4 regions of the Serratia ureilytica genome follow, and region 4 is predicted to be linked to each of the others. Evidence: predicted binding sites of a transcription regulator. Region 4 holds the regulator's gene; each other region holds the start of a gene.
What was found. The regulator CRP, encoded in region 4, controls carbon source genes, mostly activating them, when cyclic AMP is high. The targets are predictions, from matches to a motif close to ATGTGANNNNNNTCACAT.
Positions count from the first base shown of each region.

Region 1: the regulator CRP is predicted to act here: its motif matches at 4,914-4,931, upstream of J0X03_RS16115 (ABC-F family ATPase).
Region 2: the regulator CRP is predicted to act here: its motif matches at 4,653-4,670, upstream of mlc (sugar metabolism global transcriptional regulator Mlc).
Region 3: the regulator CRP is predicted to act here: its motif matches at 4,326-4,343, upstream of J0X03_RS06605 (YfcZ/YiiS family protein).

Region 1 is NZ_CP071320.1:3,442,754-3,450,097, forward strand. Features, by position in the region: gene J0X03_RS16095 (isoaspartyl peptidase/L-asparaginase family protein) at 1-195, opposite strand, end outside; gene J0X03_RS16100 (DUF924 family protein) at 554-1,090, opposite strand; gene moeA (molybdopterin molybdotransferase MoeA) at 1,248-2,486, shown strand; gene moeB (molybdopterin-synthase adenylyltransferase MoeB) at 2,489-3,244, shown strand; gene J0X03_RS16115 (ABC-F family ATPase) at 3,296-4,888, opposite strand; gene J0X03_RS16120 (tautomerase family protein) at 5,028-5,255, opposite strand; gene J0X03_RS16125 (winged helix-turn-helix transcriptional regulator) at 5,319-5,786, shown strand; gene J0X03_RS16130 (hypothetical protein) at 5,845-6,276, shown strand; gene cynR (transcriptional regulator CynR) at 6,200-7,150, opposite strand; gene J0X03_RS16140 (carbonic anhydrase) at 7,262-7,344, shown strand, end outside.
Region 2 is NZ_CP071320.1:2,695,778-2,703,121, reverse strand. Features, by position in the region: gene J0X03_RS12525 (glycoside hydrolase family 3 N-terminal domain-containing protein) at 1-832, shown strand, start outside; gene J0X03_RS12520 (glycoside hydrolase family 10-like protein) at 959-2,245, shown strand; gene J0X03_RS12515 (MFS transporter) at 2,296-3,564, opposite strand; gene J0X03_RS12510 (LysR substrate-binding domain-containing protein) at 3,712-4,602, shown strand; gene mlc (sugar metabolism global transcriptional regulator Mlc) at 4,762-5,979, shown strand; gene bioD (dethiobiotin synthase) at 6,124-6,789, shown strand; gene J0X03_RS12495 (DUF2938 family protein) at 6,795-7,289, opposite strand.
Region 3 is NZ_CP071320.1:1,416,420-1,423,763, reverse strand. Features, by position in the region: gene fadJ (fatty acid oxidation complex subunit alpha FadJ) at 223-2,388, opposite strand; gene fadI (acetyl-CoA C-acyltransferase FadI) at 2,388-3,698, opposite strand; gene J0X03_RS06605 (YfcZ/YiiS family protein) at 3,894-4,190, opposite strand; gene fadL (long-chain fatty acid transporter FadL) at 4,596-5,918, shown strand; gene mlaA (phospholipid-binding lipoprotein MlaA) at 6,036-6,794, opposite strand; gene ccmI (c-type cytochrome biogenesis protein CcmI) at 6,823-7,344, opposite strand, start outside.
Region 4 is NZ_CP071320.1:307,321-314,664, reverse strand. Features, by position in the region: gene J0X03_RS01420 (YheU family protein) at 1-34, shown strand, start outside; gene J0X03_RS01415 (phosphoribulokinase) at 186-1,055, shown strand; gene J0X03_RS01410 (OsmC family protein) at 1,094-1,501, opposite strand; gene crp (cAMP-activated global transcriptional regulator CRP) at 1,884-2,516, shown strand; gene J0X03_RS01400 (YccS/YhfK family putative transporter) at 2,567-4,645, shown strand; gene argD (bifunctional acetylornithine/succinyldiaminopimelate transaminase) at 4,686-5,903, opposite strand; gene J0X03_RS01390 (aminodeoxychorismate synthase component II) at 6,035-6,610, opposite strand; gene J0X03_RS01385 (helicase HerA-like domain-containing protein) at 6,683-7,344, opposite strand, start outside.

The DNA.
Region 1 (7,344 bases), 2.0 Mb from region 4:
CAGCGGGCACTCTTCGAGCAGCCGCACCGCTTCGGTCACCGCGTCCAGCGCGCTGCCGCCCTGTGCCAATATCGCCTGACCGGCGGCCACGATCTCGGACAGCGCCTGAATATACTGCCGTTCCTTTTCCGCACTCAGCGCCGCCCGGGTAATTGCGCCCGCGCCGCCATGAATGGCAATCACTGGTTTGCTCATTTGCCTGACACCCTGTGTTAATCCCGCCGTAGCACAGCGAATAAGCTGAGCGCGGTATCATTATTATTCAGTCTTTTTTCGATGCTATTTAGCCCGACTGTGGAAGTACAGCATAACGTCCATGCCCCACTTTTAGCGTAGCGCGCTTAGACCGTTTCGCACCTTGAAATAGCTTATTGGAATAAAAACAGCAGGTTATAAAAAGCAGCAAACCGCTGAGAGTGCGGCTGGGATTATTGGTAATTTCGCGAGAGGAAATAGCGGCATGGGGTCATGAAATAAACGTTCACGCTGAATAATCATTATTTCGACGCCCGGCCTGCCGTTTTTTTCCCGGCCGGGCGAAGATACTCCGCGATTAAAAACCGGAACCGGGTTGCTGTAAAAAGGCCTCTTCTTCCGGCGTGCTGATGCGCCCCAATATCGCATTGCGATGCGGGTAACGGCCGAAACGATCGATGATCGCCTTATGACGCAGTTCGAATTCCAGCTGATCGCCGTTATTGAGCTCGGTATACAACACCAGCGCCTGTTGGTGAATCAGCGGCGATTCCGAATGCATGAACGGCAGATAAAGGAAGCCGCGCTGCTCGCGGCTCAGCCGTTCGCACTCGCCGCTGCGGATCGCCTCCTGCGCCAGAATCAACGCCATGCCGTCGCAGGCGAACGACTGCGGCGTGCCGCGGAACAGGTTGCGGCTGAACTGATCGAGCACGATCACCTCCGCCAGCCGCCCTTCGATGGTGTCGCGCCAGTGAGCCAGCTCTCCCGCCGCCGCCGCCCGCCAGATTTCGCCGAAGCGGCTGTGCAGCAGACGATCGAAATCATCGTCCTTTTTGAACCACATCACCGGTTCGATCTCGTCGAACCAGAACTCGATAACCTGTTTATGCATCATGATCCTCCTCTGTTTTACGCAGTTTATACCCGATCGCCCCAGCGCCGCAGTGCGAAAGATGGCGGGCATAACCCGTTCTCCCCCCCGGCGTTCTCTGCCATAATACCCGCACTTTGTCGCTATCATTGCGCACCCTGATTACGGAGTTCCCCTTATGGATCATTGCCATACTTCCGATCTCATCTCCCTGGAGCAAGCGCTGGAAAAAATGCTCGGGCAGATCGCCCCGCTGCAACAGACCGAATCCGTCGCCCTGACCGCCGCCGCCGGCCGCATCACCGCCGCGCCGGTGGTCTCGCCCCTCGACGTGCCGCCGTTCGCCAACTCGGCGATGGACGGCTATGCGGTGCGCCTCGCCGATCTGGCGGCCAATGCGCCGCTGCCGGTCGCCGGGAAAGCCTTCGCCGGCGCGCCGTTCGACGGTGAATGGCCGGCCAACAGCTGCGTGCGCATCATGACCGGCGCGCCGATCCCGGCCGGGGCGGACGCCGTGATCATGCAAGAGCAGGCCGAAGTGAGCGACCAGGGCGTGCGTTTTACCGCCCCGGTAGAAGCCGGCCAGAATATCCGTTTGGCGGGTGAAGACATTCGCCAAGGCGCCAGCGTGTTGCCGGCCGGCGTGAAGCTGGGCGCCGCGCAGCTGCCGCTGCTGGCCTCGCTCGGGGTCGCCGAAGTGCAGGTGATGCGTAAGCTGAAGGTGGCGGTGTTCTCCACCGGCGACGAACTGCAGCCGGTCGGCCAGCCGCTGCAGGCGGGCCAGATCTATGACACCAACCGCTTCGCGGTGCGCCTGATGCTGGAGCAGCTGGGCTGCGACGTGCTCGATCTCGGCATTATCCGCGACGATCGCGATGCGCTGCGCGCCGCCTTCGAACAAGCGGACAGCCAGGCCGACGTAGTGATCAGCAGCGGCGGCGTCTCGGTCGGCGAAGCCGACTACACCAAACAGATGCTCGACGAGCTGGGCCAGGTCAGCTTCTGGAAGCTGGCGATCAAACCCGGCAAACCGTTCGCCTTCGGCAAACTGGGCCACGCCTGGTTCTGCGGCCTGCCGGGCAACCCGGTTTCCGCCGCCCTGACCTTCTACCAACTGGTGCAACCGCTGCTGGCGAAGCTGGCCGGCCACAGCGACTGGCGCCTGCCGCCGCGCTTGCGCGCGCGGGCGCTGACGCCGCTGAAGAAATCGCCGGGCCGCCTCGATTTTCAGCGCGGCGTGTTCAGCAGCAACGCCGCGGGCGAACTGGAGGTGAGCACCACCGGCCACCAGGGCTCGCACGTCTTCAGCTCCTACAGCCAGGGCAACTGTTTCATCGTGCTGGAGCGCGAACGCGGTTCGGTGGCGGCGGGTGAAACGGTGGAGATTGAGCCTTTCAACGCCCTGCTGAGGAGCTGAACATGTTGCCGGAATTGACCGACGCCGAAGCGCTGCGCTACAACCGCCAGATCGTGCTGCGCGGCTTTGACTTCGACGGCCAGGAGAAGCTGAAGGCCGCCCGCGTGCTGATCGCCGGGCTGGGCGGGCTGGGCTGCGCCGCCGCGCCTTATCTGGCGGCAGCCGGGGTCGGCCATCTGGTGCTGGTGGATTTCGACACCGTCTCGCTCTCCAATCTGCAGCGCCAGATCCTGCACCGCGACGATCGCATCGGCCAGAGCAAAGTCGCCTCCGCCAGGCAGGAACTGAGCGCCATCAATCCGCATATCCGCATCGACGCCATCGACGGTCGTCTGGAAGACGATGCGGTTGCAGCAGAGATCGCCGCCTGCGATCTGGTGCTGGACTGCACCGATAATGTGGCGGCGCGCGACGCGCTGAACCGCCTGTGCCACGCGCAGCAGAGGCCGCTGGTTTCCGGCGCGGCGATCCGCATGGAGGGCCAGCTCAGCGTGTTCACCTATCAGCCGGGCGAGCCCTGCTACCGCTGCCTGAGCCGGTTGTTCGGCGACAGCGCCCTCACCTGCGTCGAAGCGGGCGTGATGGCGCCGCTGGTCGGCACTATCGGCACCCTGCAGGCGATGGAAGCCATCAAGCTGTTGGCCGACTATGGTCAACCGCTGCGCGGCAAGCTGTTGATGTTCGATGCAATGAGCATGCAGTTCCGCGAGATGAAACTGCCGAAGGATCCGCACTGCGAGGTGTGCGGCGGGGCATGACGGATAAAAAAAGGGCGGGATAATTCCCGCCCTGATGCGTTACCGCAAGGGTTACACGATGCCCTGGCTGCGCAGATAGTCTTCGTAGTTGCCGGTAAAGTCGATCACCTTGTTCGGGGTGATTTCCAGAATCCGGGTCGCCAGCGAGCTGACGAACTCACGGTCGTGGGAGACGAAGATCAGCGTGCCTTCGTACATCTCCAGCGCCATGTTCAGCGATTCGATGGATTCCATATCCAGGTGGTTGGTCGGTTCGTCCATCACCAGAATATTCGGGCGCTGCATCATCAGCTTGCCGAACAGCATGCGGCCTTTTTCACCACCGGACAGCACCTTCACTTTCTTCTTGATGTCGTCCTGGCTGAACAGCAAACGGCCCAGCACGCTGCGCACCGCCTGCTCGTCGTCTTTTTCCTGCTTCCACTGGCTCATCCAGTCGAACACGGTCAGGGTGTCGTCGAACTCGTATTCGTGATCCTGCGCGTAGTAACCGATACGGGCGTTTTCCGACCATTTCACGGTGCCGCTGTCCGGCTGTGCGTCGCCCACCAGCGTTTTCAGCAGGGTGGTTTTACCGATGCCGTTGGCGCCCAGCACCGCGACCTTCTCGCCCACTTCCACCATCAGGTTCAGCTTGCTGAACAACGGGCCTTCATCGAAGCCCTTGGTGAGCGCTTCCACTTCCAGCGCATTACGGAACAGCTTCTTGTCCTGCTCGAAGCGGATGAACGGGTTCTGGCGGCTGGAGGCTTTCACCTCTTCCAGCTGGATCTTGTCGATCTGGCGAGCGCGCGAGGTGGCCTGCTTGGATTTGGAGGCGTTGGCGCTGAAGCGGCTGACGAACGATTGCAGCTCATTGATCTGCGCCTTCTTCTTGGCGTTGTCCGCCAGCAGACGCTCGCGCGCCTGGGTGGCGGCGGTCATGTATTCGTCGTAGTTGCCCGGGTAAACGCGCAGTTCGCCGTAGTCCAGATCCGCCATGTGGGTGCAGACCATGTTCAGGAAGTGACGGTCGTGCGAGATGATGATCATGGTGCTGTTGCGCTCGTTGAGCACGTTTTCCAGCCAGCGAATGGTGTCGATGTCCAGGTTGTTGGTCGGTTCGTCGAGCAGCAGGATTTCCGGATCGGAGAACAGCGCCTGCGCCAGCAACACGCGCAGCTTCCAGCCCGGCGCGATTTCGCTCATCGGGCCATAGTGCTGCTCAACCGGAATACCCACGCCGAGCAACAGTTCGCCGGCGCGCGCTTCGGCGCTGTAGCCGTCCATTTCGCCGTAGGCCACTTCCAGATCGGCCACTTTATAGCCGTCTTCTTCGCTCATCTCCGCCAATGCGTAGATGCGGTCGCGCTCTTCCTTCACCGCCCACAGTTCGGTGTGGCCCATGATCACGGTATCCAGCACGCTGTACTGCTCAAAGGCGAACTGATCCTGACGCAGTTTACCCAGGCGCTCGTTCGGATCGAGGAACACGTTGCCGCCGCTCGGCGCCAGATCGCCGCCGAGGATTTTCATAAAGGTGGACTTGCCGCAGCCGTTGGCGCCGATCAGGCCGTAACGGTTGCCGCCGCCGAATTTGACAGAGATGTTTTCAAACAACGGCTTACTGCCGAACTGCATGGTGATGTTGTTAGTGCTTAACACAGCGCTCGCTCTTTATACATAGGGAATGTGATTTGGCGCGCATTATGCCACAACGGGGTGCAGAGATCGCGGGAAGTTTCGGTGACATTTTGAGCGGCGCCTACGGCATCCGATCCTTTTCGCAGGCGGCATAGCTGAATTAACGCGGCGGGAACTTCGCGGCAATCATCGCCGCCGTCGGCTGCACGCCGCCCAGGCTCCATTGTTCGGGCGCATGTTCATCGATTCGGACCCAAACCGACTGCCTGAACGCCGGATCGCCTCGCCCTTCTATCTCTACCAGCAGTTCGGTAATGCGGGACAGCAACTCGCTTTTTTGCCGTTCATCCAGCATGCCTTTCACCGTTTGCACATTAACAAATGGCATTATACTCTCCTTGAATATAGATAAGTCTAAAAACAAGACTTAGATTAGCGAAGGAAAATGCCCATGTCAAAATCTCCCGATCTCCCTACCGTTTCTCTTGCCCTGTGCGGGCTGGCGCAGGCCGCGGATCTGCTTGGCGATCGCTGGACGTTACTGATCCTGCGCGAGTCATTCTACGGCGTCCGCCGTTTTGAAGAGCTGCGCGAGAATATCGGTGCTTCACGCCAGGCGTTGAGCAACCGTCTGAATGCCATGGTAGAACAAGAACTGTTGGCCAAACGCGCTTACCGGGAGCCGGGCGAGCGCGAACGACATGAATATGTCTTGACGGACAAGGGGCGCAGCCTGGGGCCTATCCTGGTTGCGCTGATGGCATGGGGCCACCGGCATATTCTGCATGACAGCCCCCACGTTCAACTGGTGGATAAACGCAGCGGGCTGCCGGTGCAGCTGGCATTTATCGATGCGCAGGCGCACGTAGTGCCTGAAGACGCGCTGCAAATGTCGGCCGTTGAGCTCCCCCCGGCCTGACTTACCCATTCTGGTCTACGCTTGATACCAGACTGATTTAGGACAAGGATGCTGAACCATGCCACACCTCTATAACACCGCGCTGCTGATCGGCGCCGCGCTGAGCGCCATCGCCGCCCTGCTGCATATTTGGGTGATCGCCGCCGGGCCGCGCGGCTATCGACTGTGCGGCGCCGGCGATCGCTTCATTAAGGCGGCGGAAGCGGGTAAAAAGTTCCCGGCCGTCGTCACCGCCGGCATCGCGCTGGTGCTGTTTATTTGGGCGCTTTACGCGCTGTCCGGCGCGGGCCTGATCGCGCCGCTGCCGCTGCTACGGCCCGCGCTGTTTATTATCACCTTTATCTACCTGCTACGCGGCGTCGCCGGCCCTTTCGCCCTGCGCGATACCGGCCGCAGCCAACGCTTCATCGTCGTCAGCTCGCTGATTTGCCTCGGCTTCGGGCTGGTGCATCTGCTGGGGATGACGCAGCGCTGGAGTGCGTTGGCGTAACGCCCTGTTCCTGCAAGACGGCGATAAACGCCTGCGCGGCGGCGCTGCGGTAAGCGCCTTGGCGCTGCAGCAATACCGCCTGACGGGCCGGCATGGCGTTGGCCAGCGCCACCTTTTTCAACTGCCGGTTCTCGCGCGCAATCGCGGCCGGCAACAGCGTGGCGAGCTGCCCGCGCCGCACGATCTCGACGATGGCGCCCAGCGCATTGGCCTCCACCGCCACCTGCGGCCGAAACCCCAACTGCGTGCAGTAGCGATCGATAAACTGCCGCGTGGCGAAGTCGCCACTCAACAAGGCCAGCGGCAGATGTCGCCACTCCGCCAGCGTCAGCGGCTGGCGCCGCGCCGCCAGGGGATGTTCAGCGCCGACCATCAGCTCCAGCGTCTCGCTGAACAACACCGAGGCTTCCACCTCCACCGACTGCGCCATCTCAAAGGCAATCCCCAGATCCAGCCGATCCTGCGCCAGCAGCGCCTCGATCCGTTCTTGCGCCATCTCCTCAATGCTCAGCGTAATCCCCGGGTAGCGGCGATAGAACGCATCGATCGTCGGCCCCACCAGATAGGCGGTGAACGTCGGGGTCATCGCCAGCCGCAAATGGCCGCGCGCCAGCGTCGCCACGTCATGGATCGCCCGCGCGCCGGCGTCCAGATCCTGCAGCGCCAGGCGAGCATAGCGCATCCAGGCCTCACCGGCGTCGGTCAGCTGCACCCTTCTGCCGCTGCGATCGAACAGCGGCGCTCCCAGCGCATCCTCCAACTGTTTGATCTGTTGGGAGAGCGTCGGTTGCGAGACGTGCAGCGCTTCGGCGGCGCGGGTGAAATTGCCCTGTTCGGCAACGGCCAGAAAATATCGGATATGTCGCAGCAGCATAGCGCCCCAGCTATTAGTAAAACCTATAGCCAGCATTATAAATGGGTCTTAGACCCTATAGCCAGAAGCGTTCATCATGCCGTCATCGCTTACCCCCCAGGGAGAAAGACAATGAAAGAGGTGATTGAAGGCTTCCTGAAGTTCCAGCGCGAAGCCTTTGTTGAACGCACGGCGCTGTTTCAGCGGCTGGCGAC
Region 2 (7,344 bases), 2.4 Mb from region 4:
CCTGATGCCTGTCAGCATCGCTTCGCCGGCCCAGGCTAACCTGCTGCCGGACCTGATTCGTTACCTTGCGGACCGGGTGAAAACAGGGCATCTCAACGAGGCCGATATCGATGCTTCGGTCGAGCGCATTTTGCGCCTCAAATTACGCCATCACCTGATGGGTCATCGCGAGGCCCCTTGTTCCAGCAGCGTTTCGTCCTCAGCGCATAAGCTGGAAAAACGCATCGCCGATCGCTCCATTACCGTGGTCATTAACCGCCACAGCCTGCTGCCGTTGAAAGACAAGGCGCTGCGCTATTTTATCCTGACCCCGTGGGGTGAGCAGGCCAAAGGCATCGCTAACGTGATGGCGCAGGAGGGCTACCAGAACGTCGTTGCCGCGAAGGAAACGGAACTGAGCGATGCCCAAATCAGGGCGCATATTGCCGATTGCGACGTGTTCCTGCTCGGCACGCTTTCGACTCGCTTTACGCCTGCCGAGCAGGATGGGGTCGTGACCTCCGCAACCGGGGCGGCTAATGATACCAGTCCTTATCCGGGCTGGTTGAAATACGCCGCCGAGCAGGGGAAAAAACGCGTTCACCTCTCATTGCGCGCGCCTTACGATATCGTGAACTATGCCGCAGACGTGGATGCAGCCGTCGCCACCTATTCTTACTACGGGTATGACAGCGGCGTATGGCGCGGTCCCTCGATGATATCTCTGGCACAGGTGCTGACGGGGAAAATCACACCGCACGGCAAACTGCCGGTCAACACCTGGTATGACTACGATGAGGAAACCAATACGGGCAAGGTGGCGTTCCCTCGCGGGACGGGGCTGAGCTGGTAATGGGACAAGTACCGGCGTCGTCAGAAAGGGCGACGCCGGTCGTGGGATAGCGTTGATAAAGCGGGCGGTTTCTTGCTCTGCACGATACGACATGGGATAACCGTCACTCACGGAAGGAGAAAATTTATGCCGACAGGCGCAACAAAACTAGGCGGATGGCTGTTGATGGCCGCCATGCTGGGCGTGAGCGGATGCGCCAAACCCCCTGAGCCGGAAAAGCCTCCGCAGCCTGCACCGCCGGTCACACCGATGCGGGGCATCTGGCTGGCCACCGTCATGGGGCTGGACTGGCCGCCGGCGGCCTCCCTGAAAGCGGAAACCGCGCCAGAGCGAATTCGCCTGCAGCAACAGGCGCTGACGGACGCACTGGACGACATGGTGAAAACCGGGATTAACACGGTGTATTTTCAGGTTAAACCGGACGGAACGGCCCTGTGGCGTTCTGACATCTTGCCCTGGTCGGAGGTATTGACCGGCACCGTGGGCCAGGATCCGGGTTACGATCCGCTGGCCTTTATGCTGAAAGAAGCGCACCGGCGCGGCATCAAAGTGCACGCCTGGCTGAATCCTTATCGGGTTTCCATGAATACCCGGCAGCAAACGATTGATGCCCTTAATCAAACGCTGCAGTCTCCGCCGGCCAGCGTCTATGTGCTGCATCCCGACTGGATACGTACGGCCAACGACCGCTTTGCGCTCGATCCTGGCTTACCCGATGTGCGCAACTGGATCACCGGCGTGGTGGCTGAAGTCGTCAAAAACTATGACGTCGACGGCATTCAATTTGACGATTATTTCTATTATGAGACGCCGCAATCGCCGCTGGATGATGAAAAGACGTATCGCGAATACGGCAAAGGGTTTGCAGACAAGGCCAGTTGGCGAAGAGACAATACGCTGCAATTGATAAAACAGGTTTCAGCCACCGTCAGGGCGCTAAAGCCCGCTGTCGCGTTTGGCGTCAGCCCGGCGGGCGTCTGGCGAAACAAAGCGGACGATCCCGCCGGCTCGGCGACTCAGGCCGGCGCGCCATCGTACGATGCGGCCTATGCCGATACGCGCCAGTGGGTCAAACTGGGGCTGCTCGACTACATCGCACCGCAGCTGTACTGGCCCTTCGATCGTGAAATAGTTCGCTACGACGTGCTGGCCAACTGGTGGGCCGAGGTGGTGAAAGACACGCCGGTTCGGCTTTATGCCGGGGTGGCGCTGTATAAAGTAGGCACGCCATCGGCGAGCGAACCGGCATGGACCGTCGACGGCGGCGTTCCCGAGCTGAAAAGGCAGTTGGATCTCAACGAGAGCTTGCCTGGGATGGGGGGAACCATCCTGTTCCGGCAACGTTATCTGACCGAGCCGCAAACGGATAAGGCCGTGGAGTACCTGCGCACCCGCTGGAAAACCGGTCAATAATCACCGGCATTGGCATAGCGAGCCGCGGTATTCCACCGCGGCTTTTTTATTCACAGGCGCGCCGCTTCCGGCAGGCGCTTCAGGTAATGCACCACCAGCAGCGCCAGCAACAGCATCAGGCTGATGAACGCCGCCACGCCATTCCAGCCGAAACTGTGCCAGAACACGCCGCCGAGGGTCCCGGCCACGCTTGAGCCGACGTAATAACAGAACAGATACAGCGACGACGCCTGGCCTTTGGCGCGGCGCGCACGGCGGCCGATCCAGCTGCTGGCCACCGAGTGGGCGGCGAAGAAACCGGCGGTGAACAGCATCATGCCGATAAAGATCGCCGGCACCTGCGGCAACGCGGTAATCAGAATCCCGATCAGCATAATCACGATCGACGCCAGCAGCACCGGGCCGCGCCCGAAGCGCGAGGTGAGCGCGCCGGCCTTGGGCGAGCTGTAGGAACCGGTGAGGTAGACCACCGACAGCAGGCCGACGATCGCCTGGCTCAGATGATAAGGATCCGCCAGCAGGCGATAACCGATGTAGTTGAACAGGGTGACGAAGCTGCCCATCAGCAGAAAGCCTTCCGCGAACAGCAGCGGCAGCCCCTTATCGTGCCAATGCAGTTTGAAGTTGATCAGCAGCGTGCGGGGGCGCAGTGAGCTGGCGCGAAAATGCCGCGAAGCTGGCAGAATGCGCCAGAACATGAAGGCGGCGGCGAGGGCGAACAGACCGATGACCCCGAGTGAGACGCGCCAGGAGAAGAAGTCGGTCAACACCCCGGTCACCAGGCGGCCGCTCATGCCGCCGATCGAATTGCCGCTGATGTACAACCCCATCGAGAAGGCGACGAAGCTGGGATGGATCTCTTCGCTGAGATAGGTCATGCCGACCGCCGCCACGCCGCTCAGCGACAGGCCGATCAACGCGCGCATCAGCAAAATGCCGTGCCAGCTGGTCATAAAGGCGCAAATCAGCGTGCAGACTGCCGCCAGCAACAGCGCCACCACCATCACCGACTTACGGCCGATGGCGTCGGACAGCGGCCCGGTGAACATCAGGCCGATCGCCAGCAGGCCGGTAGAGACCGAGAGCGACAGGCTGCTTTCGGCCGGCGAGACGCCGAAATCTTGCGACAGCACCGGCAGGATCGGCTGCACGCAGTAAAGCAACGCGAAGGTCGCCAGCCCGGCGGAAAACAGCGCCAGCGTTACGCGCATAAACTGCGGCGTGCCGCGTTCGATATAGGGGAGTTTGTTGTTGAGGGTGGAGCGTTTTACTTTTGGCGCAGCGGCCGCGTCATCGTTGGCGGCCAGCGTCGACGGCATCACGGCCGCAGAACGCACAGGGGTTGTCACAGCGTTTCCTTACCGAACTTCGGGGAGATAAACAGACACTTTGCAGATAACAAAATGATAGGGAGCGGCGATTTTTTTGTCTAATATATTAATAATTACAATTAAGACTTTTTAAATATGAATATCGAGTTGAGACACCTGCGTTACTTTATCGCCGTGGCGGAAGAGCTGCATTTTGGCCGCGCCGCGGAGCGGCTGCGTATCTCCCAGCCGCCGCTCAGCCAGCAAATCCAGGCGCTGGAGGACATGGTCGGCGCGCGGCTGCTGGCGCGCAACAACCGCAACGTCAGCTTGACGCAGGCCGGGGAGATGTTCCTCAAAGAAGCCTATCAGGTGCTCGATCAGGTCGGCCGCGCGGCGGAAAAGGCGGCGCGCCTGGATCGCGGCGAACTGGGGGAAATGACCATCGGCTTTACCTCTTCCGCGCCCTTTATCGGCGTGGTGGCGCGCAGCCTGCGCGCTTTCCGTCAGCATTCTCCGCAGGTGCACATCAAGATGCGCGAAATCAACACCAAACAGCAGATCGAACCGCTGCTGAACGGTGAGCTGGATCTGGGGGTGATGCGCAACACGCGGCTGCCGGAAGCGCTGCACTATCAGCTGCTGCTGCGCGAACCGCTGGTGGCGGTGGTGCCGGAGGGGCATCCGCTGGCGGAAACGCCCGGCGGCGCGCTGCGTTTTCAACACCTGGCGCAGGAGCCGTTCGTGTTCTTCTCGCGCGAAGTGGGCACGGCGCTGTATGACGAAATTCTGCTGCTGCTCGGCAAGGCCGGCATTACCCCGTATATCACTCAGGAAGTGGGGGAGGCGATGACCATCATCGGTTTGGTCTCCGCCGGATTGGGGGTCTCGATTCTGCCGGCGTCTTTCGCCCGGGTGCGGGTGGACGGCGTGCGTTATTTGCCGCTGGCGGAGCCGGACGCCACGACCGAAGTGTGGCTGGTGCATCACCGCCGACGGCCGCTGACCGCTGCGGCGCAGGCGCTGATGGCGTTGATGCTGAAATGACGTTGAGATTGGGCAAATAAAAATCAATTCGCGCTGAAATTGCGAGGAATTTGTGCAGCAAATCACATAACGAATCAAATAGTTGACGCTGTATGACAAAAGCCCCACCATAACCCCTAGTCTTTATTTAGAAGCGCGAAAAATAGTAGGAGCCGGTTTGTGATTGCGGTTGGGCAGCCTGGGCATATTGATCAAATCAAACAGACCAATGCGGGGGCGGTTTATCGGCTAATCGATCAACTGGGCCCGATTTCGCGCATCGAACTGTCAAAACGCGCACAGCTGGCGCCCGCCAGCATCACCAAGATCGTGCGCGAACTGCTGGAAGCCCATCTGGTCAAGGAAACCGAGTACCAGGAAATCGGCAGCCGGGGCCGCCCGGCGGTGGGGCTGGTGCTGGACACCGAGGCCTGGCACTACCTGTCCGCCCGCATCAGCCGCGGCAGCATCACGCTGGCGCTGCGCGATCTGAGCAGCAAACTGGTGGTGGAAGAGCTGCTGCCGCTGGCGGCCGAAGATCCCGAACCGCTGCTGAAACGCATCCTGACCGAAGTCGATCAATTCTTTATTCGCCACCAAAGCAAGCTGGAACGGTTGACGGCGATCGCCATTACGCTGCCGGGTATTATCGACGTGCAGTCCGGCGTGGTGCACCGCATGCCGTTTTACGACGTGCTGGAGATGCCGCTCGGCCCGGCGCTGGAAACCCGGACCGGTCTGCCCGTCTATTTGCAACACGACATCAGCGCCTGGACCATGGCCGAGGCGTTGTACGGCGCCTCGCGCGGCAGCCAGAACGTGATTCAGGTGGTGATCGACCACAACGTCGGCGCCGGCGTGATCACCGGCGGCCACGTGCTGCATGCCGGCAGCCACAGCGTGGTGGAGATCGGCCACACCCAGGTCGATCCTTACGGCAAACGCTGTTACTGCGGCAACCACGGCTGCCTCGAGACCGTGGCCAGCATCGAGAACATGCTGGAGATCGCCCAGCAGCGGCTGAGCGGCTCGATGAGCTCCAGCCTGCACGGCGCGCCGCTGACCGTTGAATCGCTGTGCGACGCCGCGCTGGCGGGCGATCAACTGGCGCGGGACATCATCCTCGGCGTCGGCCACAGCGTGGGGCGCATTCTGGCTATCATGGTCAACCTGTTCAATCCGGAGAAGATCCTGGTGGGTTCGCCGCTCAACCGCGCGGCGGAGATCCTGCACCCGGCCATCGCCTCCTGCATTCGCCAGCAGGCGCTGCCGGCCTACAGCGAGCAGGTCAAGGTTGAATCCACGCAGTTCTTCAATCAGGGCACCATGCCCGGCGCGGCGCTGGTGAAAGAGGCGCTGTACAATGGTTCATTGCTGGTGCAGCTGCTGCAAGGCTAACATCAGAACTTCTTATTAATCCCGCAAAAGATTGAGCTACCTCAAGCCCCTACGTGGCAGCATCCCCTAGAATTTTTCCGCAAGACTTCTTCGCCGCCGGTGCGGCGATACATTGTTAACGGGGCATTCTGGGGCATTTTATTCATGTTGAAGCGTTTATTTGTGACAGGCACGGATACCGACGTCGGTAAAACCGTGGTTTCCCGCGGGTTGATGCAGGCGCTGGCCGCCGATGGCCGCTCGGTCGCGGGCTACAAGCCGATCGCCGCGCGCTGCCAGGAAACCAGCGAGGGCATCCGCAATAAAGACGCTTTGGTGTTGCAGGCATCTTCCACCTTGCCGCTGTGCTATGAGGAGATCAATCCCATCACCTGTCTGGATGAGGTGTTTCATGCGCATGCCACCGAGGACATCAACTACGGCCTGATGAGCAGCGGCCTGCGCGATCTGTCCGCCAAAGCCGATACGGTGGTGGTAGAGGGCAGCGGCGGCTGGCGCGTGCTGATGAACGATCTGCGGCCGTACGCCGAATGGGTGGTGCAGGAGCAACTGCCGGTGGTGTTGGTGGTGGGCATCAAGCTGGGCTGCGTCAGCCACGCGCTGCTGACCGCGCAGTCGATCATCAACGACGGCTTGCCGCTGCTGGGCTGGGTGGCCAACCGCATCAATCCGGGGTTGGCACACTATGCCGAAACCATCACGGCGCTGCAGCAGCGCATTTCCGCGCCGCTGCTGGGTGAAATTCCGTATCTGCCGCGCGCGGAGCAGCGCGAACTGGCGCACTACCTCGATATTTCCACGTTGCTGTAGCCCATTCAGGCGCAGAACGTCGCCAACAACCGGGCGGCGATCAGCAGGCCCAGCCCATACACCGTGTGGGTGAGCAGGCTGAGGAGCCGCGCTCTGCGCGGATTGGCGGTTTTCGCCGCCGCCACGCCAAAGCCCAGCGCGGGCTGCATCACCAGAAACGGCGCCGCCAGGCTCAGCCAGCCGCTCAACAGCGCGATGCGCGGTTCCGGCGCCGCATACCACTCGATGCCCGCCAAACCGAGCGGGATAAAGGCGAACGCCAAGCCGATGGCGTAGTGCAGTATCCAGCCGATTTTTCTCTCACCCTGGCGCGGCGGCGCCGTGACGATGGTGGCGTGAAACCAGCGGCCGTCGAACATGCCGAGAAACCAGCGGCCCACCAGCGCGTAATCGAGGGAAGGGATGCCGAAGCGCCGCTTCAGCAGCAACGCCCACAAATCCATGCAGAGGGTGGCGCCGGCGCCGGTTAACAGAATGCGCAATAACAAATCGGGGGTCATAGGGGTGTCCTTGGCTCAGTGACGTGATAAGGTGCGCACAGTGTGCAACTTAAAG
Region 3 (7,344 bases), 1.1 Mb from region 4:
ACAGCAATCCTCCCCGGGCAAACCTCGATTGCTCATAGAACAATCAATTCAACGGGTTAAATTTTAACCTTTCCGCCATGAAAATTATTGATGGCGCTCAAGCTAACTTACCGCTGCCGCAGCCTTGCTGTACAGCCTCACGGGCTGACGCTGTCGCAAGGAGTGATGGCGATCACAACGCGGCCCTGTTGCAACTATAGTGCAAATCGGGCCGCCCTGCGTTCAACTCCCCAGCGGGTAAAAACGTTCGCCCTGCTGCGCCATGCGCTGCAGACGCTCGCACGGCGCGAAGTGCTCGCCGTGCTGCTGACGCAGGTAGTCCAGCGTCTTCACCACTTTCTCGGCGCCGAGTTCATCCATATAACGGAACGGGCCGCCAAGGAACGGCGGGAAACCGATGCCGAATACCGCACCGATGTCACCGTCGCGCGCGCTGCGGATCACGCCTTCATCCAGACAGCGCGCCGCTTCGTTCAGCATCATCATCACGCAGCGCTGGGCAATGGTCGCCGGCAGCATGTGCGCCTTCGGCGTGACGCCGAGCAACGTATACAATGAGGTGTCCGCGCGCTTACGCCGCTGACGCTGCTGCCCCTCGCTCGGGTAAAGATAGAAGCCGCGGCCGTTCTTGCGCCCTTTGCGCCCGTCCTTCAGCACCGCATCGAACGCGGCAGGCGCGGCGAAGCGCGGCCCCAGCGCCTCGACCAGCACCGGAATGATCTTGGTGCCGACGTCGATGCCCACTTCGTCCAACAGGGTGATGGGGCCGACCGGGAAGCCGAAGTCCACCAGCGCTTTGTCCAGCGATTCAATGGGCTCGCCTTCCAGCAGGCAGCGCGCCGCTTCGTTGATGTACGGCGCCAGGATGCGGTTGACATAAAAACCGGCGCTGTCGCCCACCACGATGGCGGTCTTGCCCTGCTTGTGCGCCAGCGCCACGGTGGTCGCGATAGTCTCTTCGCTTGTGCCAGCGTGCGGGATCACTTCCACCAGCGGCATTTTGTCCACCGGGCTGAAGTAGTGCAGACCGATCACCTGCTGCGGCCGCTGGGCCTGTTCGGCGATTTGACCGATAGGCAGCGAGGAAGTATTGGAGGCGAACACGGTATGCGGCGCGCAGTTCGCTTCGACCTCGGCCACCATCTTCTGCTTCAGCGCCAGATCCTCAAACACCGCCTCGACCACGATATCCACCTGCTCGAAGCCGGTGTAATCGGTAGAGCCGGAGATCAGCATCATCTGTTTTTGCCGTTCCGCCGGGCGCATGCGCTTGCTGCGCACCCGCTTGCCGAGCACGTCCCAACTGTATTTCAGCGCATGATTGATGCCAGTTTCATTGATGTCTTTGATGCGAACCGGCAAACCGCCGCGCGTGGCGGTGACGCAGGCGATGCCGCCACCCATCAGGCCGCCGCCGAGAATGCCGACGCGATGCAAGGCGCGCGGCTGAGCATCGCCGCCCCGCTCTTTTTTCAGCGCGGTGGAAGCGAAGAACAGGCTGCGCAACGCCGCCGATTGCGGCGTCATCGCCAGCTCGCCAAAGGCGCGCGCTTCGGCTTCATAGCCGCTGGCGCTGCCGTGATCCAGCCCGGTGCGCACCACCTGAATGATGCGCTCCGCCGCCGGGTAGTTGCCGTGCGTTTTCGCCAACGTTTTCTTGCGCACGATGCTGAACAGCAGATTTCTGCCCAGCGGGCCGTTGAGCAGACGATCCTGCCACGGCAGCTCGCGCTGATGCTTCCAGCCCTGTTTCACCCGCTCGATGGCGGTCTGCAGCAAAATCGATTGCGGCACGGCGTCGTCCACCAGCCCCATGCGCAACGCCTGGCGGGCGCGAATGTGCTTGCCGGTCAGGATCATGTCCAGCGCCTTGGCGGCGCCTATCAGGCGCGGCAGGCGCTGAGTGCCACCGGAGCCCGGCAGCAGGCCCAGCTGCACTTCCGGCAGACCGAGCGCGGTTTTGTCATCCAGCGAACAGACGCGGCCGTGGCAGGCCAGCGCTAATTCCAGCCCGCCGCCCAGGCAGGCGCCGTGGATGGCCGCCACCACCGGTACCGGGAAGGCGGCGATCTGCGCCAGCGTGCTCTGCCCTTTCTTGGCCAGCGTTTCCGCCTCTTTGGCGCTGGTGCAGGCGGCGATCATGGTGATATCAGCGCCGGCGATAAACGAGTCCGGCTTGCCGGAAACGATCACCAGCCCTTCCAGCGCAGTATGCTGCTGCGCGCGGATCAGCACGTCGTTAACCTGTTCGACGAACTCGGCCTTGAGCGTATTGACCTTGTCGCCCGGCACGTCGATGGTGATCACCCCGATGTTGTCGGGGCGGATCGTCAGTTGAAAGGCCGACGGTTTGGCGCGCTGCTCGTGCAATGCGTTTTCGACGCTCATCATTCCACCTCCACGATCATCGCGGCCCCTAACCCGCCGGCGGCGCAGGCGGTGGTCAGGCCCAGCCCGCCGCCGCGGCGTTTCAGCTCACGCAGCGTCTGGGTAATCATGCGCGCGCCGGTGGCGGCGAACGGGTGACCATAGGCGATAGAACCGCCCAATACGTTGAATTTGTCCATGTCCACTTCGCCGATTGCCTGGCTGCGGCCAAGCTTCTCGCGGGCGAACGCTTCGCTGGCGAACATCTTCAGGTTGGCCAGCGTTTGCGCGGCGAAGGCTTCATGCATGTCGATGAGCGTCAGATCGGCCAGGCCGATGCCGGCGCGATCCAGCGCCAGCGGCGTGGCGTAGGAGGGCCCCAGCAGCATGTCTTCCCACACGTCGATGGCGGCAAAGGCGAAACTGCGCAGATAGCCGAGCGGCTGCAGCCCCAGCTCTTTGGCGCGCGATTCGCTCATCATCAGTACCGCCGCCGCACCGTCGGTCAACGGCGTGCTGTTGGCCGCAGTGACGCTGCCGTGCTTGCGATCGAACGCCGGTTTCAGCTTGGCGTAGGAAGCCAGGCTGGAGTCTTTGCGGATGTTGTTGTCTTCAGAAAGCTGTGCGCGGTACGGCGGCACGTAGGCGGTCATCACCTCATCGCGCAGCCACCCCTCCTGCCAGGCCCTGGCCGCCAGCTCATGCGAACGGTGCGCCAGCGCATCCTGCGCTTCACGGGTGATGCCGTGGCTTTTCGCCATCTGTTCGGCGGTATCGCCCATGCGCAAGCCGGTGGAATACTCCGCCACCGCCGGCGGCACCGGCATCAGATCGCGGAATTTCAGCCGGCTGAACAGTTTGAGACGCTGCGACAGCGTGCGCGCCTTGTTGACGTCCACCAGCGTGCGTGCCAGCGCCTTGCTGACGCCGATCGGCAAGACGGAAGACGAATCCGCCCCGCCGGCGATGCCGACGCTGATGCTGCCGGCCATGATGCTCTCCGCCACGTTAGCGATCGCCTGGAAGCTGGTGGCGCAGGCGCGCGACACGCTGTAGGCGTCGGTATGGACGCTCATGCCGGTGCCGAGCACGATCTCACGCGCGATGTTCGGCGCCTCGGGCATTTGCACCACCTGGCCGAACACCAGCTGTTCGATAAGCTGCGGATCGATACCGCTGCGCGCCAACAGCTCGCTCACCGCCGTTTTCCCTAAATCCACCGCCGGAATGCCGTGATAGGCAGTCGCCTGTTTGGCAAAGGGGGTACGCAGTCCATTCACAATCGCAATGCGGTCACCATGACGGGTCACCAACGGCAGTGCCTTACTCATAAATGCTCCTGAAGAAAATAACGTCAGCGCAATGGGCAGAAAGAGGTCTGACCTGATGAGGTCATTGTTAACCAAACGGTTACATTTGGCAAACCGGCAGAGATCAAAACTGCGAGCAGGCGCACTTTCTATCGGGGCGGCACGGGGAAGGAAATCCCCGGCGCGCAGCAGGCGGCGCCGGGGGTAAAGCGGGGATTAACGCAGGCCGAGCTGGAAGATCAGGGTTTCCGCCTGGCAGGCGAAGGTGAAATCGGCCTCCAACTGCACGCCACCGTCAACCGGTTTAATGCTACTGCTGATGTCACAAGGATCGGATTCGACCGCGCGCGCCTTTTCGCTCAGGGCCGCCAGCATCGCCTCCGCATCTTGTTGATTGCTGAACACCTGGCTGTAGGATGCGGTGCAATCGGTGTTATCCATCACGGTGCCGACATCCACGCAGCAACACGCGGCGGTTTCCTGGGCGCTGCATTTATTAATTGCATCTGACATGATTGGTTCTCCTCAAGGGCCTCTGTTATCAGCCCAAATTGCCGTTTTATTCACCGGCGCAAAGCCACAAAATTCTGTGGGTATTTTACGCTCCCAAGCCGGCAATCACTAGCACTTACTTTTACTGGGTGTTTTAAGTGATGGAAATCACAAATAAAAATGAGCGCCTGCTAAGAAATGGTAAGAATTTTGTTATTTACCACTGTCTTTTTGTTAAGCAGATCTCTTTTTTGATATCAGAGTGGAAATATTTCAAAAACAAACTTGCAACATTTTCACAGGTCAGACCTATACTTCAGCCACTGGTCTGATTTGTCTGAACGATAACGGACCCTACAATCCCGCGCTCCTTGTTACTTCGTGTAACAATAGTTTAAATAATAAACACATAATGAGGTTTTGGTCATGAGCCAGAAAAACCTATTGACTAAATCAGCTCTCGCAGCTGCAGTGGCAATTATTTCTTCAAACGTGTCTGCCGCAGGATTCCAGCTGAATGAGTTCTCATCAGCTGGTTTAGGACGTTCGTATTCTGGCGAAGGCGCCATGGCGGATACGGCGGCCTCCGCAAGCCGCAACCCGGCGTTGCTGATGATGTATACCCGCCCGGAACTCTCTTTCGGCGCAGTCTTCATCGATCCGGACGTCGATATTTCCGGTACCTCGCCTTCCCGCGCCAGTCTGGATGCGAAAAACATCGCGCCGACCGCCTGGGTGCCGAACCTGCATTATGTTCACCCGATTAACGAGCAATTCGCCGTAGGCGGCTCGGTCACCAGCAACTTCGGTTTGGCGACCGAATACAACAACGGTTATGCGGCGGGCTCCATGGGCGGCAAAACCGATCTAGAAACCCTGAACCTTAACCTGAGCGGCGCTTATCGCCTGAACAAAAACTTCAGCTTCGGTCTGGGTTTTGACGCCGTCTACGCCAAGGCTAAACTCGAGCGTTACGCCGGCGATCTGCCAAAATTGATCGCCGGTTCAGGCAAATTGCCGCCACAGTTGGCCGGCCCGGTTTCGCAGATCCCGGCAGATACCCAAATTTCTCACCTGAAAGGCGACGAATGGGGCTTCGGCTGGAACGCCGGTATTCTCTACGAAGTGGATGAAAACAACCGTTACGGCTTCACCTATCGCTCTGAAGTCAAAATCGACTTCGACGGCGATTACAAGAGCAGCCTGCCTTCTGCCTTCAACCCGCTGCTGGCCTCTCAAGGCCTGCCATGGGGCACCAACGGCACCACTATCCCGGGTTCTCTGAGCCTGCACCTGCCTGAAATGTGGGAGCTGTCCGGTTACAACAAAGTGGCGCCGCAGTGGGCCGTTCACTACAGCCTGGCCTACACCAGCTGGAGCCAGTTCCAGGAGCTGAAAGCCACCGGCAACAACGGCCAGACGCTGTTCCAGAAGCATGAAGGCTTCAAAGACGCTTACCGCATCGCGCTGGGCACCACCTACTTCTACGACGATAACTGGACCTTCCGTACCGGTATCGCCTTCGATGACAGCCCGGTGCCTGCCCAAAACCGTTCGATCTCCATTCCCGATCAGGACCGTTTCTGGCTGAGTGCCGGTACTACCTATGCGTTCAACAAAGACGCCTCGGTTGACGTCGGCGTGTCCTACATGCACGGCCAGAAAGTCACCATCAATGAAGGTCCTTACACCTTCACCTCCGAAGGCAAGGCCTGGCTGTACGGCGCCAACTTCAACTACCGCTTCTAATCTCGCTTGAGATGGATGCCAAAGCGCCCCACGGGGCGCTTTTTCTTTGCCTGTCGCTCACCGCGGGCGTAAAAAAACCCGCCAGACGGCGGGTTTTCATGGGCATAAGGCCGGCGGTTACTGCGAGTCGATCTCGTCCAGATCGCCCTGAATCGCCTTGGCGTTCGGGTTCTCTTCCGGCTTGAGCGAACCGCCGTTGGCGATGAAGTCGTGGCGCTGGAAGTAAGCTTCGCGCACCATGACATAAGGATCGGAGGAGTTGCGCAGCAGGCCGTCGGAATCCAGCAGTTGAGCGCGAGTTTCGATACCCTCGACCACCCATTTGCCCGCCGACATCCAGAAAGTCAGGTAGCTCAGCATCGGATACAGCGTATCCGCAAAGTCGCCGCCGTCTTCACGCAGGGTAAAGCTGCCGTAGCCCGGCAGCATCACGTACGGACCGTAGCCCACATCGTAATGCCCCAACGTGCTGCCGAAACGGTTCGGCTCTTCGCGCGCCAGTTTCGGGTTGGCCATGCCGGCCACGTCGATCAGGCCGCCCATCCCGAGCAGGGTGTTCAGGAAGAAACGGTTGAAGTGGATCATCCCGCGGTAAGGATCGCCCTTCAGGAAGGCGTTGACCATGCTGGCCGGCTCTTCCAGGTTGGAGGTGAAGTTGCTGATGCCGTTACGCGCCGGCATCGGCACGTAGTCACGCCAGGCCACCGCGACCGGACGCAGGATATAAGGATCCAGGACGTTGTAGTTGAAGTCGAACATCGTCCGGTTAAATCCTTCCAGAGGATCGGAACGCCCTTGCGGCTCATTGTCTGGCGCGCTGGCACAGCCCACCAGTAATGCCGCTGCGAATGCCACCCCAGTCAGGCGAAAGTTCATATTTTTCTCCATAAAAACACGTTCGGTCTTATTTTTCAGGGACCTGCTTGTTTATCTGAACGCTAACCTGCTCTTTGCCGCTGAATGTCTGCAGCGAGCTTTCGCCGAACCAGTCCCCCGGCTGCGGCGTGGCCAATCCGTCCTGTGAGAGGCGCACACGCACCTGCACCTGATGCTGTGCCGAGAGTAGACGCTCGGGCATCATGGCGTTGCTGTCGTCCAGAGAGAAAGACAGCGGAAAACGGCTCAGCGGCAATTGTTTTACCGCGACCGGCACCGGGCTGACGCCGTCGGTCACCGAGATAACCAGCGTCCCCTGCGGCGGCATGGCTTTCGCCGCCTGCGGTGACAGTGAAACAGTCACATTCAGTTTAACAGTTTCTCCGCCGGCCTGGGCTTTTGCTTGTGCAATACTGCGCTTTATCACTTCCGCGCGCGGATCGTTGGCCGGCAGCAGCTGCAGCATCACTTGCCAGGCGCCGATCGCCTGTTTGAAATCGCCCTGTTCGAAAGCGTTAAACGCCAGCAGGCTGAGCACCCGCGGATCGCT
Region 4 (7,344 bases):
CGGTCAGATCCGCGCCGGGCAGGAAGAAATTTAGTGGCGCCCGGTTCTATGACTGACGGAAAAAATCAGGTAACAATGGGACATTGCAAACCAGCGCGCGCCATTTTTTCCTGACATAGAGAGCGTCAACAAGAGCCACAATAATCCCCTGACGCCGGCGCATTCAACACGGAGTGACAACCACCATGTCTGCCAAACATCCCGTTATCGCGGTGACCGGTTCCAGCGGCGCCGGCACCACCACCACCAGCGTGGCGTTCCGCAAAATCTTCCAACAGCTCAACATTCGCGCCGCCGAGCTGGAGGGCGACAGCTTCCACCGCTACACCCGGCCGGAAATGGACGCGGCGATCCGCAAGGCGCGCGATCTGGGCAGACACATCAGCTATTTCGGCCCCGAGGCCAACGACTTCGGTCTGCTGCAGCAGAGCTTTATCGAGTACGGCAAAAATGGCACCGGCCGTTCGCGCAAGTACCTGCACACCTACGACGAAGCGGTACCCTACAATCAGGTGCCGGGCACCTTCACCCCGTGGGAGCCGCTGCCGGCGCCGACCGACGTGCTGTTCTACGAGGGGCTGCACGGCGGTGTGGTCACCGAACACCATGACGTGGCTAGCCACGTCGATCTGCTGGTCGGCGTGGTGCCGATCGTCAACCTGGAGTGGATACAGAAGCTGATCCGCGATACCGGCGAACGCGGCCACTCCCGCGAGGCGGTGATGGACTCGGTGGTGCGTTCGATGGAAGACTACATCAACTACATCACGCCGCAGTTCTCGCGCACCCACATCAACTTCCAGCGCGTACCGACGGTGGATACTTCCAACCCGTTCGCCGCCAAAGCCATTCCCTCACTGGATGAAAGCTTCGTGGTGATCCACTTCCGCGGGCTGGATCAGATTGACTTCCCCTATTTGCTGGCGATGCTGCAGGGCTCGTTTATCTCGCACATCAATACGTTAGTGGTGCCGGGCGGCAAGATGGGGCTGGCGATGGAGCTGATCATGGCGCCGCTGGTGCAGCGGCTGCTGGAAGGCAAGAAGATCGAATAAACGCGTTGAGCGCGGCGGCGGGCCGCGCTCCGTCTCGATTACGCCGGCTGGCGGATCTCGAAGCTGTGGGTCACCGTGGCGGCCTTGTTGAGCATCAGCGCCACCGAGCAGTACTTCTCCGCCGACAGGTTCACCGCTCGCTCTACGATTTTGTCGGTCAGATCCTGGCCGGTGACGATGAAGTGCAGGTTGATATGGGTGAACAACCGCGGGGCTTCTGCACGGCGCTCGGAGGTCAGCTTCACCTCGCAGTCGCGCACGTCGTTGCGCCCTTTTTGCAGGATGGACACCACGTCGATCGCGCTGCAGCCGCCCACCGACATCAGCACCATTTCCATCGGGCTGGGCGCTTTATCGCCGGCGTTGCCGTCCATCAGCACCTGGTGGCCGGAGGCCGATTCACCCAAAAACGTTAACCCTTCCACCCACTTAACTCTTGCCTGCATTCTCGTCACTCCGGTTGATTTCTTAAAATCAGAGTACGCTTTCGCATAGAAACAGGCAACGTAACCTGATGCTAATCATGCTGAAGCGAGACAACACGAGACACCCGCCTTACTCTGTGCTACAAACAGAGCCGCAATAAATCTTTCCGGGACACTGAATTTCAGGGAAACGCCCAGAGAAAGGCTCCTTTACCGGTATGTTAACAGAATGTAGCTTGCAGCGCTTACGGCAAGTTAATATGCTAGAGCGACAGCGTATTTTTATGACACGCCTCAAAACTTGCCGGTAGCCCTCGCTCATAACTGCGGCTACAGGCGGGTTTTACAGGGAACTCTGACCCCTGTGACACAAGGCAGCGATAACAACAGAGGATAACAGCGAATGGTTCTCGGCAAACCGCAAACAGACCCTACTCTCGAATGGTTCCTGTCTCATTGCCATATCCACAAATATCCATCGAAGAGTACGCTGATTCACCAAGGTGAAAAGGCCGAAACGCTTTACTACATCGTGAAAGGCTCCGTCGCGGTGCTGATCAAGGATGAAGAAGGTAAAGAGATGATCCTGTCCTACCTCAACCAGGGGGATTTCATCGGCGAGCTCGGATTGTTCGAAGAAGGCCAGGAGCGCAGCGCCTGGGTTCGCGCGAAAACCGCCTGTGAAGTGGCCGAAATTTCCTACAAGAAATTCCGCCAGCTGATCCAGGTGAACCCGGACATCCTGATGCGTCTGTCCGCCCAAATGGCGAGCCGCCTGCAGGTCACCTCCGAAAAAGTGGGCAACCTCGCCTTCCTGGACGTTACCGGCCGCATCGCGCAAACCCTGCTGAATCTGGCGAAGCAACCCGACGCCATGACTCACCCGGACGGCATGCAGATCAAGATCACCCGTCAGGAGATCGGCCAGATCGTCGGCTGCTCGCGTGAAACCGTTGGCCGTATTCTGAAAATGCTGGAAGATCAAAACCTGATTTCCGCCCACGGCAAAACCATTGTCGTCTACGGCACCCGTTAATCCCTGAAAAAACGGCGCAGTCTGCGCCGTTTTTTTGTCTGCTCTCTGCCATGTGGCGCCGCCTGATCTACCACCCGGAAATCAACTACGCACTGCGACAAACGCTGGTGTTGTGCCTGCCGGTGCTGTTCGGCCTGCTGATAGGCCAGCTGCAGCTCGGCCTGATGTTCTCCCTCGTGCCCGCCTGCTGCAATATCGCCGGGCTGGATACGCCGCATAAGCGCTTCTTTAAACGACTGATCGTCGGCGGTTCGCTGTTCGCCTTCAGCAGCGTGCTGCTGCAACAGGCCCTGCTGTGGCACGTGCCGCTGCCGGCGCTGATGCTGGGCCTGGCGCTGCTGCTCGGCGTCACCGGCGAAATCAGCCCGCTGCACGCCCGGCTGTTGCCGGCGGCGCTGGTGGCCGCCATCTTCGCCCTCAGCACGGCCGGCACGGTGCCTATCTGGCAGGCGCCGCTGCTGTACGCGATCGGCACCGCCTGGTATGGCTTATTCACCTGGTTCTGGTTCAAGCTGTGGAAAGAGCAGCCGATGCGCGAGACGCTGAGCCAGCTCTATCTGGAACTGGCGGACTATTTCGAAGCCAAATACTCGCTGCTGACCCAGCACACCGATCCGCAGACCGCGCTGCCGCCGCTGCTGGTGCGCCAGCAAAAGGTGATGGACCTGATCAGCCTGTTGTACCAACAGCTTAATTTCCTGCCGCACGCCAACAATCTCGAGCAAAAGCGCCTGCAGCGCGCCTTTCAGGTGGCGATGGACCTGCAGGAGCACATCACCGTCAGCCTGCATCTGCCGGAAGAGGTGCAAAAACTGGTGGAGCAGAGCCAGGCCGAAGCGATCATTCGCCGCAATGCTCAGGTGATCGCCGGCCGGCTGCGCGTGGTGGCGCACGATATTCTCTATCATCAATATTCGAAGCGCTTCTCCATGACCCACGAGCTGGCGGCGCTGGAAAAAATGGCGGCGCAGCATCCCGATAATCCGGTCGGCCAGTTTTGTTATTACCACTTCAGCCGCATCGCCCGCCTGCTGCGCACCCAGCATCCGCTGTACCGCCGCGACCTGATGCCCGGCCAGCACCGCCTGCCGTTTTGGCCGGCGCTGGTCAGCTATCTGTCGTTCAAATCCACCGCCCTGCGCAACGCCGCGCGGCTGGGCGTAACGCTGGCGGTCGGCAGCAGCCTGGGTGCGGTATTCAACCTGCCGAAGCCTTACTGGATCCTGCTCACCATCATGCTGGTGAGCCAAAACGGGTATAACGCCACCCGGGTGCGTATTCAGCACCGTGCGCTGGGCACGATTGCCGGGCTATTGCTGGCAGCCGGGCTGCTGCAGCTGCAGTTGCCGGAGGGAGAAACGCTGAGCATCATGCTGGTGATCACGCTGCTGGCCTACCTGGTTTCGCGCAAGAACTACGGGCTGTCGGTGATTGGCTTTACGGTCACGGCGGTTTACACCCTGCAGCTGCTGGCGCTGAACGGCTCGCATTTTCTGGTACCGCGCCTGATCGATACGCTGATCGGCTGCGTGCTGGCGTTCGGCGGCACCATTTGGCTGTGGCCGCAGTGGCAAAGCGGGCTGCTGCGCAAGAATGCCCATCAGGCGCTGGAGAACGATCAAGCCGCGCTGCGGCTGATGCTGAAGCAACCGGAACCGGACGCCACCGCGTTGGCCTATACCCGCATGCAGGTCAACCAGGCACACAACGCGCTGTTCACCTCGCTCAATCAGGCGATGCAAGAGCCGGGGTTCGCGTCAAACTATCTGGCGGACATGCGGCTGTGGGTCACTCACAGCCAGTTCATCGTCGAACACCTGAACGCCATGACCATTCTGGCACGCGAGCACTACATGCTGACGCCGAAACTGGCGGAAGAGTATCTGCAGACCTGTGAAATCGCGCTGCAAAGCTGCCAGCAGCGGTTGGAATACGACGGCCCGAGCAGCGGCAACAGCGGCATCATGCAGCCGCCGGATCTGCATCCGGACATGCCCGTTACCGAGATGGAGCGCCATCTGCGGCGCATTTTGTCGCACCTGAGCGTGATGCACACCATTTCGTCGCTGGCCTGGCGCCAGCGCCCGCACCACGGCATCTGGCTCAAGCGCAAACTGCGCGATCAATAAGGGCGCGGCATGCCGCGCCCCGTTATATGCCGCGCGGGCTTCAGGCGTTGATCACATCCTGCACCGCCAGCTCGAACAGCGCCATGCCGGCCTCGATATCCTGCAGCTCCACCACCAGCGACGGCGCGAAACGGATCACGTTCGGCCCGGCATTGAGGATCATCAACCCACGCGCGGCGGCGGCGGTGAGGAAGTCGCGCGCCCTGCCGTGATAATGCGGCGTCAGCTCGGCGCCAATCAGCAGCCCCATGCCGCGAATCGCGGTGAAAATACCGTATTTATCGCCGATATGCTGCAAAACCTGCACATACAGCGCATGACGCTGCTCAATGCCACTCAGCACCTCCGGCGTATTGATCACGTCCAGCGCCGCCTCCGCCACCGCGCAGGCCAGCGGGTTGCCGCCGTAGGTGGTGCCGTGGGTGCCCACCTGCATCACCGACGCAATGTCTTCGGTGGTCAGCATGGCGCTGACCGGGAAACCGCCGCCCAGCGCCTTGGCGGTGGTGAGAATGTCCGGCGTCACGCCATAATGCATATAGGCGAACAGTTTGCCGCTGCGCCCCATGCCGCTTTGCACTTCGTCGAACACCAGCAGCGCCTGATGTTGGTCGCACAGTTTGCGCACGCCTTTAAGGAAGTCGGCGTCGACCGGCGTAATGCCGCCCTCGCCCTGAATCGGCTCCATCACCACCGCGCAGGTGTGGTCGTCCATCACCGCTTTCACCGCCGCCAGATCGTTGAACGGCACGTGCACGATGTCGGCCGGCTTCGGCCCGAACCCGTCGGAATATTTGGCCTGCCCGCCCACCGACACGGTGAACAGCGTGCGGCCGTGAAACGCGTTATAGAAGGCGATGATTTTGGTTTTATAGGGGCTGTGGCGGGTGATAGCGTAATGACGCGCCAGTTTGAACGCCGCCTCGTTGGCCTCTGCGCCGGAGTTGGCGAAGAACACCCGATCGGCGAAGGTGGCGTCGATCAATTTGCTCGCCAGGCGCAGCGCCGGTTCATTGGTGAAGACGTTGCTGGTATGCCACAAGGTTTCGCCCTGGCGTTTGAGCGCCTCGACCAGCGCCGGATGGCAGTGCCCCAGCGCCGTCACCGCGATGCCGCCGGAAAAATCGATGTACTCTTTTCCCTGCTGATCCCAGACCCGGCTGCCTTGGCCGCGCACCGGCACAAACTGGGCGGGTGCATAAACAGGCAGGATCACCTGGTCAAAGGTGCTGCGGCTCACTGCGGATTTGTCAGTCATTTTCGGCTCCACCCTGAAGGTTTTTCAGCGCTATCGCGATGTTATAATGAAAATGTAATCACGAAATATGCATAAAAAAACACTAAAGCGCAAATGCAAAACGCCTGACGGGCGAAAAAAATGCGAAGGGATTAACGCCTGAGAAAATTGTCCAACAGCTGATGGCCCTGCTCGCTGAGCACGCTTTCCGGGTGGAACTGCACCCCTTCCAGCGCCAGCGTGCGGTGGCGGATACCCATGATCTCGTCGCGCACGCCGTCGCGTTCGCTCCAGGCGGTCACTTCAAAGCAATCCGGCAGCGTATCGGCTTTCAGCACCAACGAATGGTAACGCGTCACGGTCAGCGGATCGCTCAGGCCGCGAAACACGCCGACGCCCAGATGGCGAATCGCCGAGGTTTTGCCGTGCATCACCGCGCGGGCGCGCACCACCTCGGCGCCGAACGCCTGCCCCAGCGCCTGGTGCCCCAGGCACACGCCGAGGATCGGCAGCTTGCCGGCGAAATGACGAATGGCGGCCAGCGAGATGCCCGCTTCGTTCGGGGTACAAGGGCCGGGGGAAATCACCAGATGCTGCGGCGCCAGCCGCTCGATATCGGCCAGCTGCAGCTCATCATTGCGCTTCACCACCACCTCGGCGCCCAACTCGCAGAAGTACTGGTAAAGGTTATAGGTAAAGGAGTCGTAGTTATCGATCAGCAGCAGCATGTTAGGTCCGGCAGAGAAAAACGCCGCCATAGTTTACTGATTTAACCCGCCGCTGCCGACGATAATTTCCGCTTACTTTTTACGGCCGCCGGTGATCGAGCCCAGTACGCCGCGCAGGATCTGCCGGCCGAGATCGCGCGCCATGCTCTTGGCGGCGGTCTGGACGATGCCGTCGCGTTTGCCGCCGCGCGGGCCGGTGGAACCGAACAGCAGCTCGTTCAATCCGTCCATCAGGCCGCCGCCCGTCTGTTGCTGCGCTTGCGCCTGCGGTTGCTGCCCCTGCTGCGCAGTGCCGACGGTGGCGAAGCCGCCCGACGACAGCTTCTCGTAGGCGGACTCGCGGTCAATCATGTCTTCATAGCGGCCATACAGCGGCGACTTGTTGATCGCGCTGTTCAGCCCTTCCGCGCCGAGCATGCCCATCTTGGATTCCGGCGCGATGACCATCGCCCGCTCCACCACGTTCGGCCGGCCCTTTTCGTCGAGGAATGACACCAGCGCTTCACCCACGCCCAGCTCGGTGATCGCCGTTTCGGCATCGAAGGCCGGATTGGCACGCAGGGTTTGCGCCGCCGTTTTCACCGCCTTCTGATCGCGCGGCGTAAAGGCGCGCAGCGCATGCTGTACGCGGTTGCCCAACTGGCCCAGCACGCTGTCCGGGATATCCAGCGGGTTCTGGGTGACGAAGTAAATGCCGACGCCTTTGGAGCGGATCAGGCGCACCACCTGTTCGA